Regions from separate parts of the Clostridioides sp. LIBA-6822 genome, predicted to be linked through region 2. Evidence: a T-box and tRNA genes for the amino acid it is inferred to sense, from the RefSeq annotation. Region 2 holds a T-box; the other holds one or more tRNA genes.
What was found. The T-box of region 2 lies ahead of ileS (isoleucine--tRNA ligase). A T-box ahead of a tRNA ligase gene usually reads a tRNA of that ligase, here a tRNA-Ile.
Positions count from the first base shown of each region.

Region 1: it encodes a tRNA-Ile, which carries the amino acid that the T-box ahead of ileS (isoleucine--tRNA ligase) is inferred to sense. The anticodon was not compared.

Region 1 covers NZ_CP196995.1:13,451-18,916, reverse strand. The annotation lists rRNA gene ACTG48_RS00095 (23S ribosomal RNA) at 1-869, opposite strand, end outside; tRNA gene ACTG48_RS00090 (tRNA-Ala) at 1,181-1,256, opposite strand; rRNA gene ACTG48_RS00085 (16S ribosomal RNA) at 1,312-2,814, opposite strand; tRNA gene ACTG48_RS00080 (tRNA-Ile) at 2,925-3,001, opposite strand; tRNA gene ACTG48_RS00075 (tRNA-Leu) at 3,013-3,101, opposite strand; rRNA gene rrf (5S ribosomal RNA) at 3,107-3,223, opposite strand; rRNA gene ACTG48_RS00065 (23S ribosomal RNA) at 3,424-5,466, opposite strand, start outside.
Region 2 covers NZ_CP196995.1:3,083,649-3,089,114, forward strand. The annotation lists gene ileS (isoleucine--tRNA ligase) at 1-2,508, opposite strand, end outside; T-box leader at 2,599-2,831, opposite strand; gene ACTG48_RS14960 (DivIVA domain-containing protein) at 3,005-3,532, opposite strand; gene ACTG48_RS14965 (YlmH family RNA-binding protein) at 3,567-4,352, opposite strand; gene ACTG48_RS14970 (YggT family protein) at 4,363-4,620, opposite strand; gene ACTG48_RS14975 (cell division protein SepF) at 4,639-5,097, opposite strand; gene ACTG48_RS14980 (YggS family pyridoxal phosphate-dependent enzyme) at 5,137-5,466, opposite strand, start outside.

The DNA.
Region 1 (5,466 bases), 1.3 Mb from region 2:
CCTAAAGCTATTTCGGGGAGAACCAGCTATCTCCGGGCTCGATTGGAATTTCACCGCTACCCACAAGTCATCCCCGAGCTTTTCAACGCTCGTGGGTTCGGACCTCCACGAAATTTTACTTTCGCTTCATCCTGCTCATGGGTAGGTCGCCCGGTTTCGGGTCTACGTCAAGTAACTGAACGCTCAGTTAAAACTCGCTTTCGCTACGGCTCCACACCTTAAGTGCTTAACCTTGCTACTTAACGTAACTCGTTGGCCCGTTCTACAAAAAGTACGCGGTCACACAAGAAATGTGCTTCCACAGCTTGTAAGTGCAGGGTTTCAGGTTCTATTTCACTCCCCTCCCGGGGTTCTTTTCACCTTTCCCTCACGGTACTATACGCTATCGGTCACTAGGTAGTATTTAGCCTTGGAGGGTGGTCCCTCCTGCTTCCCACAGGGTTTCACGTGTCCCGTGGTACTCTGGATCATATCTGAAGTTTTCTCGTTTAACATACAGGACTATTACCTTCTGTGGTGGGTCTTTCCAAACCTCTTCAATTACGATACCTCTTCGTTATGATATGTCCGCAACCCCAATAAAGAAAACTTTATTGGTTTGGGCTATTCCGCGTTCGCTCGCCGCTACTTACGGAATCGAATTTCTTTCTCTTCCTTCAGGTACTTAGATGTTTCAGTTCCCTGAGTTCCCCTCATTAAGCTATGTATTCACTTAATGATACTTAGACATTACTCTAAGTGAGTTTCCTCATTCGGAAATCTTCGGATCAAAGTTTACGTGCAACTCCCCGAAGCTTATCGCAGCTTATCACGTCCTTCATCGGCTCCTAGTGCCAAGGCATCCGCCCTGCACCCTTAATAACTTGACCAGTTAAAAAGGTTTGATAGATTAAAGTCTATCAACTTGATAATTTTTAAAAGTTATCAGCTTTATATATTACAAATTAGATGTCATATCACTAAATATATATGCAGTTTTCAAAGTGCTAACGCACAACGCCAACGGATAAATCCCGTTGCTTAAAGTGCTAACGCACGTCGCCAACAAACAAACTTCACATTCGTTCAGTTTATTCTGTTGCTTAAGGTGCTAATGCACAAGGCTTGTATAAAAATAAGCTTAAAGTGCAATGTAAGAGTCTACTAGATAAATCAAAGATTTAAGTAATATGCTCTTAAATGGTGGAGATGAGGAGAGTCGAACTCCTGACCCCTTGCTTGCAAGGCAAGTGCTCTCCCAACTGAGCTACACCCCCAAATATGAAGTTCATAAAGAACTTTCAAAATTAAACAGTAGGCAATTCTCCTTAGAAAGGAGGTGATCCAGCCGCACCTTCCGATACGGCTACCTTGTTACGACTTCACCCCAGTTATTGATTCCACCTTCGACGACTTCTTCCAAAAGGTTAGATAATCGGCTTCGGGCGTCTCCAACTCCCGTGGTGTGACGGGCGGTGTGTACAAGACCCGGGAACGCATTCACCGCAGCATTCTGATCTGCGATTACTAGTAACTCCAGCTTCATGTAGGCGAGTTTCAGCCTACAATCCGAACTGAGAGTAGCTTTAAGGGATTAGCTCCACCTTACGGCTTGGCAACCCTCTGTACTACCCATTGTAGCACGTGTGTAGCCCTAAGCATAAGGGGCATGATGATTTGACGTCATCCCCACCTTCCTCCAGGTTATCCCTGGCAGTCTCTCTAGAGTGCCCAACTTAATGATGGCAACTAAAGACAAGGGTTGCGCTCGTTGCGGGACTTAACCCAACATCTCACGACACGAGCTGACGACAACCATGCACCACCTGTCACCAATGTCCCCGAAGGGAAGTCTCCGATTAAGGAGATGTCATTGGGATGTCAAGCTTAGGTAAGGTTCTTCGCGTTGCTTCGAATTAAACCACATGCTCCGCTACTTGTGCGGGTCCCCGTCAATTCCTTTGAGTTTCACTCTTGCGAGCGTACTTCCCAGGCGGAGTACTTAATGCGTTAGCTGCGGCACCGAGGGGGGTAACCCCCGACACCTAGTACTCATCGTTTACAGCGTGGACTACCAGGGTATCTAATCCTGTTTGCTCCCCACGCTTTCGTGCCTCAGCGTCAGTTACAGTCCAGAGAGCCGCCTTCGCAACTGGTGTTCCTCCTAATATCTACGCATTTCACCGCTACACTAGGAATTCCACTCTCCTCTCCTGCACTCAAGTCTCCCAGTTTCAAGAGCTTACTACGGTTGAGCCGTAGCCTTTCACTCCTGACTTGAAAGACCGCCTACGCACCCTTTACGCCCAGTAAATCCGGATAACGCTAGCCCCCTACGTATTACCGCGGCTGCTGGCACGTAGTTAGCCGGGGCTTCCTCCTCAAGTACCGTCATTATCTTCCTTGAGGACAGAGTTTTACGACCCGAAGGCCTTCATCACTCACGCGGCGTTGCTGCATCAGGCTTTCGCCCATTGTGCAATATTCCCCACTGCTGCCTCCCGTAGGAGTTTGGACCGTGTCTCAGTTCCAATGTGGCCGATCACCCTCTCAGGTCGGCTACTGATCGTCGCCTTGGTAAGCCGTTACCTTACCAACTAGCTAATCAGACGCGGGTCCATCCTGTACTGGCTCACCTTTGATATTTAAGAGATGCCTCTCAAATATGTTATCCCGTATTAGCATACCTTTCGGTATGTTATCCGTGTGTACAGGGTAGGTTACCCACGCGTTACTCACCCGTCCGCCGCTCTTTACCGAAGTAAATCGCTCAACTTGCATGTGTTAGGCACGCCGCCAGCGTTCATCCTGAGCCAGGATCAAACTCTCAAATAAAAGTTTATCAGGCTCAGATACTATTGTTATCAAAATATCTGGCTTTATGGTTTGTTTCTTGTTTTATAAATTAACCTACTGTTTAATTTTCAAAGTTCTTTAAATTATTGTGGTGGGCCATCAGGGACTCGAACCCCAGACCTACCGGTTATGAGCCGGGCGCTCTAACCAACTGAGCTAATGGCCCACAATAATTTGTGGTGCCGAAGACCGGAATCGAACCGGTACGAGAGGTAAGTCCCGCAGGATTTTAAGTCCTGTGCGTCTGCCAGTTCCGCCACTTCGGCACATCACCTGGCTATGTCCTACTCTCCCAGGCAGTTTCCCACCAAGTACCATCAGCGCTAGAGAGCTTAACTTCTGTGTTCGGAATGGGAACAGGTGTATCCTCTCTGCTATTATAACCAGATTATTGTCTAAATTTTCATTTAACTTTTTTCTAAGACAAGTATTATAATAACATCTTTGTCTTATTATGTCAATACTTTTTTTATTCGATTTTTTAGTTTATAAAACTACTAAAAATCTATAATTTTTGACAAGTTTAAACATATAGAGTTAGCACTCTAAAAACTACACATATATTTTACTGAATGAACATCAAATAATTTGGTCAAGTCCTCGACCTATTAGTATCGATAAGCTAAATACATTGCTGCACTTACACCTTCGACCTATCAACCAGATAGTCTTTCTGGGGTCTTACCCTTGCGGTGGGAAATCTTATCTTGAAGTTGGCTTCGCGCTTAGATGCTTTCAGCGCTTATCCATTCCGTACATAGCTACCCAGCCATGCCCTTGGCAGAACAACTGGTACACCAGAGGTACGTCCATCCCGGTCCTCTCGTACTAAGGACAGGTCTTCTCAAATTTCCTACGCCTGCGACGGATAGGGACCGAACTGTCTCACGACGTTCTGAACCCAGCTCGCGTACCACTTTAATGGGCGAACAGCCCAACCCTTGGGACCTACTACAGCCCCAGGATGTGATGAGCCGACATCGAGGTGCCAAACCTCCCCGTCGATGTGGACTCTTGGGGGAGATAAGCCTGTTATCCCCAGGGTAGCTTTTATCCGTTGAGCGATGGCCCTTCCACGCAGAACCACCGGATCACTAAGTCCGATTTTCATCCTTGCTCGACCTGTATGTCTTGCAATCAAGCTCTCTTTTGCCTTTACACTCTACGTACGATTTCCGACCGTACTGAGAGAACCTTTGAGCGCCTCCGTTACCTTTTGGGAGGCGACCGCCCCAGTCAAACTGCCCACCTGACAGTGTCCCAAGACCAGATTCATGGCCTATGGTTAGAGTCCCAGTACTACAAGGGTGGTATCCCAAGGATGGCTCCGCCAAAACTGGCGTCCTGGTTTCAAAGCCTCCCACCTATCCTGTACATGTAGTACCAAGACCCAATGTCAAGCTACAGTAAAGCTCCATGGGGTCTTTCCGTCCTGTCGCAGGTATCCGGCATCTTCACCGGAATTACAATTTCACCGAGTCTGTTGTTGAGACAGTGCCCAAATCGTTACGCCTTTCGTGCGGGTCGGAACTTACCCGACAAGGAATTTCGCTACCTTAGGACCGTTATAGTTACGGCCGCCGTTTACTGGGGCTTAAGTTCACTGCTTCGATTACTCTAACAGATCCCCTTAACCTTCCAGCACCGGGCAGGCGTCAGCTCCTATACATCGTCTTGCGACTTAGCAGAAACCTATGTTTTTGGTAAACAGTCGCTTGGGCCTATTCTCTGCGGCCACCGGATGGTGGCACCCCTTATCCCTAAGTTACGGGGTCATTTTGCCGAGTTCCTTAACAACAGTTCTCTCGCGGGCCTTAGGATACTCTCCTCACCCACCTGTGTCGGTTTGCGGTACGGGTACCTTTAACCTCGATAGAGACTTTTCTTGACAGTGTGAAATCAGCTACTTCGCTACTAAATTTCGCTCCCCATCACATCCCAGCATTATCAAAGCGGATTTACCTACTCTGACTGCCTCAATGCTTGGGCACACATAACCAACAGTGTGCTTAGCTTATCCTACTGTGTCATCCCATCTCTCAAACGGTTATCGGTAGTACAGGAATATCAACCTGTTGTCCATCACCTACGCCTTTCGGCCTCAGCTTAGGTCCCGACTAACCCAGGGCGGACGAACCTTCCCCTGGAAACCTTGGGTTTACGGCCTGTGGGATTCTCACCCACATCTCGCTACTCATGCCAACATTCTCACTCCCATACTGTCCACATGTCCTTACGGTCATGCTTCAACCCGTATGGGAAGCTCCCCTACCCATCATAATGATGCCGTAGCTTCGGTAGTAAGTTTTAGCCCCGGAAATCTTCGGCGCAGGATCACTCGACCAGTGAGCTATTACGCACTCTTTGAATGAGTGGCTGCTTCTAAGCCAACATCCTGGTTGTCTGTGCAATCCCACATCCTTTACCACTTAACTTACATTTAGGGACCTTAGCTGACGATCTGGGCTGTTGCCCTTTCGACTATGAATCTTATCACCCACAGTCTGACTCCCAAGTATAAGATGACGGCATTCGGAGTTTGATAGTCTTCGGTAGGTGCAATACCCCCTAGGACATTCAGTGCTCTACCTCCGTATCTCTCACCTTGAGGCTAGCCCTAAAGCTATTTCG
Region 2 (5,466 bases):
TATTGTATCTTCAAACTTACCGTCTACTAATACTTTTTGTAATGGTTGACGAACTTTTATTCTTTCAACTTCTCTTGAAGCTCTACCTAGAGTAACTAGATTTTTAGCTAAATCCATTTTTTCTTCTAATTTAGCATCTATTAATTCTTCATTAAACTTAGGATATTCAGCTAAGTGAACAGATACTTCTCCTGTCAGATTTCTGTACATTTCTTCTGACATATATGGTGCAAATGGAGCTATAGCTCTACAAAGACCATGTAATAATTCATAAGTTGTATTGTACACTGCTTTTTTATCTTCTGTTAATTCAGTTGCCCAGAATCTTCTTCTTGAACGTCTGATATACCAGTTAGATAAATCATCATTTATGAAATCTTGTATCATTCTTAAAGTCTTATTTAATTCAAATATAGCTAAATTTTCCTCTACATCTTTCATTAAATTATTAAACTTAGATAGTATCCATCTATCAAGTTCTGGTCTATCTTTATATTCTACAAAGAATTCAGTTGGATTTATATCATCTGTATTTGCATATAAAGTGAAGAAGTTATATACATTCTTCATAGTTCCTATAAATTTACTTTGTATTTCTTTTAATCCATCCATATCAAATTTAGTTGGAGTCCATGGTGGAGAAACATATAGTAGATACCATCTTAATGCATCTGCTCCATATTGATCAAATAACTCCATTGGATTTACTGTATTTCCCCTTGATTTACTCATTTTCTTTCCATCTTTATCAAGTACAAGGTCTGGAACTAAAACACTCTTATATGGTGCTTTTCCTAATACAAATGTTGATACTGCAAGTAATGAGTAGAACCAACCTCTAGTTTGGTCTATACCTTCTGATATATAATCAGCTGGGAATAATTGGTCAAAGTTCTCTTTATTTTCAAATGGATAGTGGTGTTGAGCAAATGGCATAGCCCCACTATCAAACCAACAGTCTATAACTTCTGTTACTCTTGTCATTGGTTTTCCACATTTTTCACATTTTAAATGTATATCATCTACATATGGTCTATGAAGTTCAACTGTCTCTGGATTTACATCTTCTATAGCTTTTTCAGCTAATTCAGCTCTTGAACCTACTGAATCTGTATGACCACATTCACATCTCCATATAGGAAGTGGAGTTCCCCAATATCTAGTTCTTGATATTGCCCAATCATTTAGATTTTCTAACCAGTTTCCAAATCTCTTTTCACCTACAAAGCTTGGGAACCATTTTACGCCATTGTTATTTTCTATTAATTTATCTTTAAGTTTAGTCATCTCTATATACCAGCTTGGTTTTGCATAGTATACTAATGGAGTTTGACATCTCCAACAATGTGGATAATTATGAACTACTTTTTCTTTACTATATAACTTATTTTCAGAAGCTAGCCATTTTATTATTTCAACATCTAGCCCATCTTCCATTACAAATTTACCTTCCCAAGGAGTAGCTGTAAATTTACCAGTTTCATCTACTGGTTGTACAACTGGTAAATCATATCTCTTACCTGTGTTATAGTCATCTTCACCAAATGCTGGTGCTGTATGAACTATTCCAGTACCATCTTCAGTAGTTACATAATCCCCTACTGTAATGAAAAATGCTTTTTTGTCAACTTCTACAAAAGGCATTAATTGTTCATATTCTAATCCTTCTAGGTCTTTACCTTTCATTTCTTCTAAAACTTCATAGTCTTCACCTAGTACTTTATTAGCTAGAGGTTTAGATACATAATATACCTCGTCACCTTTCTTAACTTTTAAGTAATCAACATCAGCATTTACTGTTAATGAAACATTTGATGGTAAAGTCCATGGAGTTGTTGTCCATGCTAAGAAATATTCATCAGCATCTTTTTTCTTAAATTTAGCTATAACTGTATTAGTTTTTACTTCTTTATACCCTTGTGCAACCTCATGACTAGCAAGACCAGTTCCACATCTTGGGCAATAAGGAAGTATTTTATGCCCTTCATAGATATATCCTTCTTTGTTGAATTTATTAAGTATCCACCATACAGACTCTATATAGTTATTATCTAAAGTTATATATGGATTATCTAAATCAACTTCGTAAGCCATTCTCTCAGTCATTATTCTCCATTGTTTTTCAAATGAGAAAACTGATTCTCTACATTTTTGGTTGAATTCAGCTATTCCATATTCTTCTATTTGCTGTTTACTAGTAAGACCTAATTCTTTCTCTACTTGTATTTCAACTGGTAATCCATGTGTATCCCAACCAGCTTTTCTCTTTACTTGATAACCAGACATTGTTTTATATCTACAAACTGAATCTTTAAGTGTTCTAGATAAAACATGGTGTACTCCAGGATTTCCATTTGCTGTTGGAGGCCCTTCATAAAATACGAAACTTGGGTCATTTTCCCCTTTTTCTAAAGTTTTTTCAAGTATATTTATATCTTTCCAATAATCAAAAACTTGTGCTTCTGCTTGTTTTACTGAACTGTCCACTAATGGCTTAAATTTCGCCATGTAAATCACCCTTTCCTATAAATATTATAATTCCAAATTTTTTTATTCTTTCACATAAATTTAAATACTAAAAAACTCGCCCCCTTTAAACAAAGGGACGAGTTATAAATCGCGTTACCACCCTAATTCTATATGTGAACTTAATGCTATCCACATATAACACTCTAATAGTATAACGGTACTAACCGGCACAGCTTAATAGAATTTAATCGTTCAGCCTGCAGCTCAAGAGTGATTTTTATCTTTATAAATTCATTGGTTCTCAGCATACCCAATTCTCTGTAAAATTATCTAAAGATAATTGTCTCCATCAACGCTTTTAAAAATTTATCTGTGTTTATATGAAATTCTATAACAAATAATTTGAATAGTCAATATATTTTTGAAAAATATAATAATTTCTATTTTTCTTACATTTTTATCCTATTTTTAATTTTTGTTATAGATTTCTCAAACTTCCACAACAATTTCACCTAAAATCAAATAAATTATAGGCTTATTCTAGAGTTGTAGCAGCTTCATCATTACTATAATTATACACTGTTGTTCCTTCAAATGCATTTACACATTTTTCATCTACATCATAAAAAATCTCATCAACACTTCTTATTTCATCTTCTAATAATGACTTAAATTTATTTCTAAATATCTTAAATTCTTTAACTAAAGCATCATACTCTTTTCTTATTTCTATAACACGGTTATTGGCTTGTTCTATAATTTGTCTAGCTTTTAAATCTGCCTCTTCAACGATTATTTTAGCTTTTTTATTAGCCGCGCTACAAGTGTCTTCTGCTGCACTTTGAGCAGTTATTAGAGTAGCTTTTAATGTTTCTTCAATATTTTCATACTTATTTACTTGGTCTTGATATAATCCTAATTTTTCTTTAAGAGCTGTATTTTCTCTACATAGAGATTCATAGTCTTCTTTGATGATATCTAAAAACTCATCAACCTCTTCGTCTCTATATCCTCTTAAACCTTTTTTAAACTCTTTATTTTCTATCTCAATTGGAGTTAGCATTACATTTCCTCCCAGCTATAATTTAAATTAGTCCTTATACAATTAATCTTGCTTGAACTTTTATTTTACCTTTTTTAGTAATATCTCCTATTTGTGTTACATTAGCTCTTCCTTTGCCTCTAATAGAAATCAAATCATCATTTTTAACTATTTTAGACGTTGAAGTTATCTTTTCATAATTGACATGGACTTTTTCTCCATTTATGTATTTTGCACTATCTTGTCTAGATATATTGTAAAGACCACTTATGACACAATCTAACCTATCTGAAGATACTGTAAATGATACTTCCTTATATTTTGAAGAACTATTAACAATGTTTTCTCTGGAAATTTCCTTTACAATTACATTATTTCTTGAAACTTTCTCCAAATTCACGATTATAAAATCGCAAATATCACTACTTACAATTACTTGACAAAAGCTATCATGTATAATTATATCTCCAATTTTTTCTCTTTTTATACCTAGACTCATAATTGCTCCTAAATAATCTTTATGAGATATATTTTTAAATTTGAAATTCCCTTCTATCTGTAAAAATCTAAGAGTATCCTCTATATCTTCATATTCCATGTAAAATGGATAAATAAATACAGTGCTTCTTTCAGCTTGTTCATAACCTCCATCCACACTGTATTTTATTTCATTTGTAGAATTCAATATAGCTACAGCATTTTTCACTTCATATGGATTAAGAAACTCAGTAAACTTAACATCATAGTTTTTTATACAACTATTAGCCTTGTCTATTACTTTAAACATTTTATTTTTCAAGTCTATATCCTTTATGTGATTTGTTAATTTTAATTTATCCATTTCTATCACCTTAGAATATAACCAACACTAATTGTCTTAGGAACATCAATAATACTATCGCAATTAAAGGAGAAAAATCTATAGGTCCATTTGTATATCTATACATTATAGACCTTATTGGTCCTTCTATTGGCTCTGTAAGATTTTCTAAAATCTCGAAAATTTTGCTTTGTCTTCCATTTGGAAACCAAGTCATCAAGCTTTTTATAACTATCATCCATGCTATTATATCCAAAAGATAATAAAGTGCAATTCTTATTGTTCCCATATATTAACCGCCTTTTTACTATTTATTTTGCCAAGGGAAGAATGCTTTACTTTCTAATTCTTTTTTCATATTTGCATCTATATCCACATTGTTAGGAGCTAGTATAAATATTGATTTAGAAACCTTTTGTATACTTCCATCTAAAACATAAACCGCCCCATTCATAAAGTTAAATATAGATTTACGAACTTCAGAATTAGTCAACCCTTCCAAATTCACTATAACTGCCCTTCTTTGTTTTAGATGGTCTGCTATAGTTGCAGCTTCATCATAAACTTTAGGTTCAACTATTACAACTTTCATTTGACTCGTTGTATGTAAATTTACAATTTTATTTGCTTTTGCAGTACTAAAGCCACTATTTATTTCTTCTTCTTGAACTATATCGTCCATCCCACCTTCATATTCTTCTTCAATGTAATCTTCTTCTTCATCAACTATCCAGTTCTTAAATTTAGATATTATTCCATTTGACATTATTAACTTCCTCCTTAGAATTTATTCAGATTTGAGTAATTATTTTTTATTGTAGTTTCTTTCTCCAAAGATTGATGTTCCAACCCTAACAATGGTAGCCCCTTCCTCTATAGCAATCTCATAATCGTGACTCATTCCCATTGACAAAACGTCCATTCCTACATTAGGTATGTTTAGCTCTTTTATTCGTGTTGATAAATCTTTAAGACCTTTGAATACACCTCTTATTTCATTTTCATCTTCTACAAAAGGTGCCATTGTCATTAGACCTTTTATTTTTATATTTTTATATTTTTCTGACACTTCTTTGACAAAACCTACAACTTCTTCTTTATCAAGTCCATGCTTAGATTCTTCTTTAGATATATT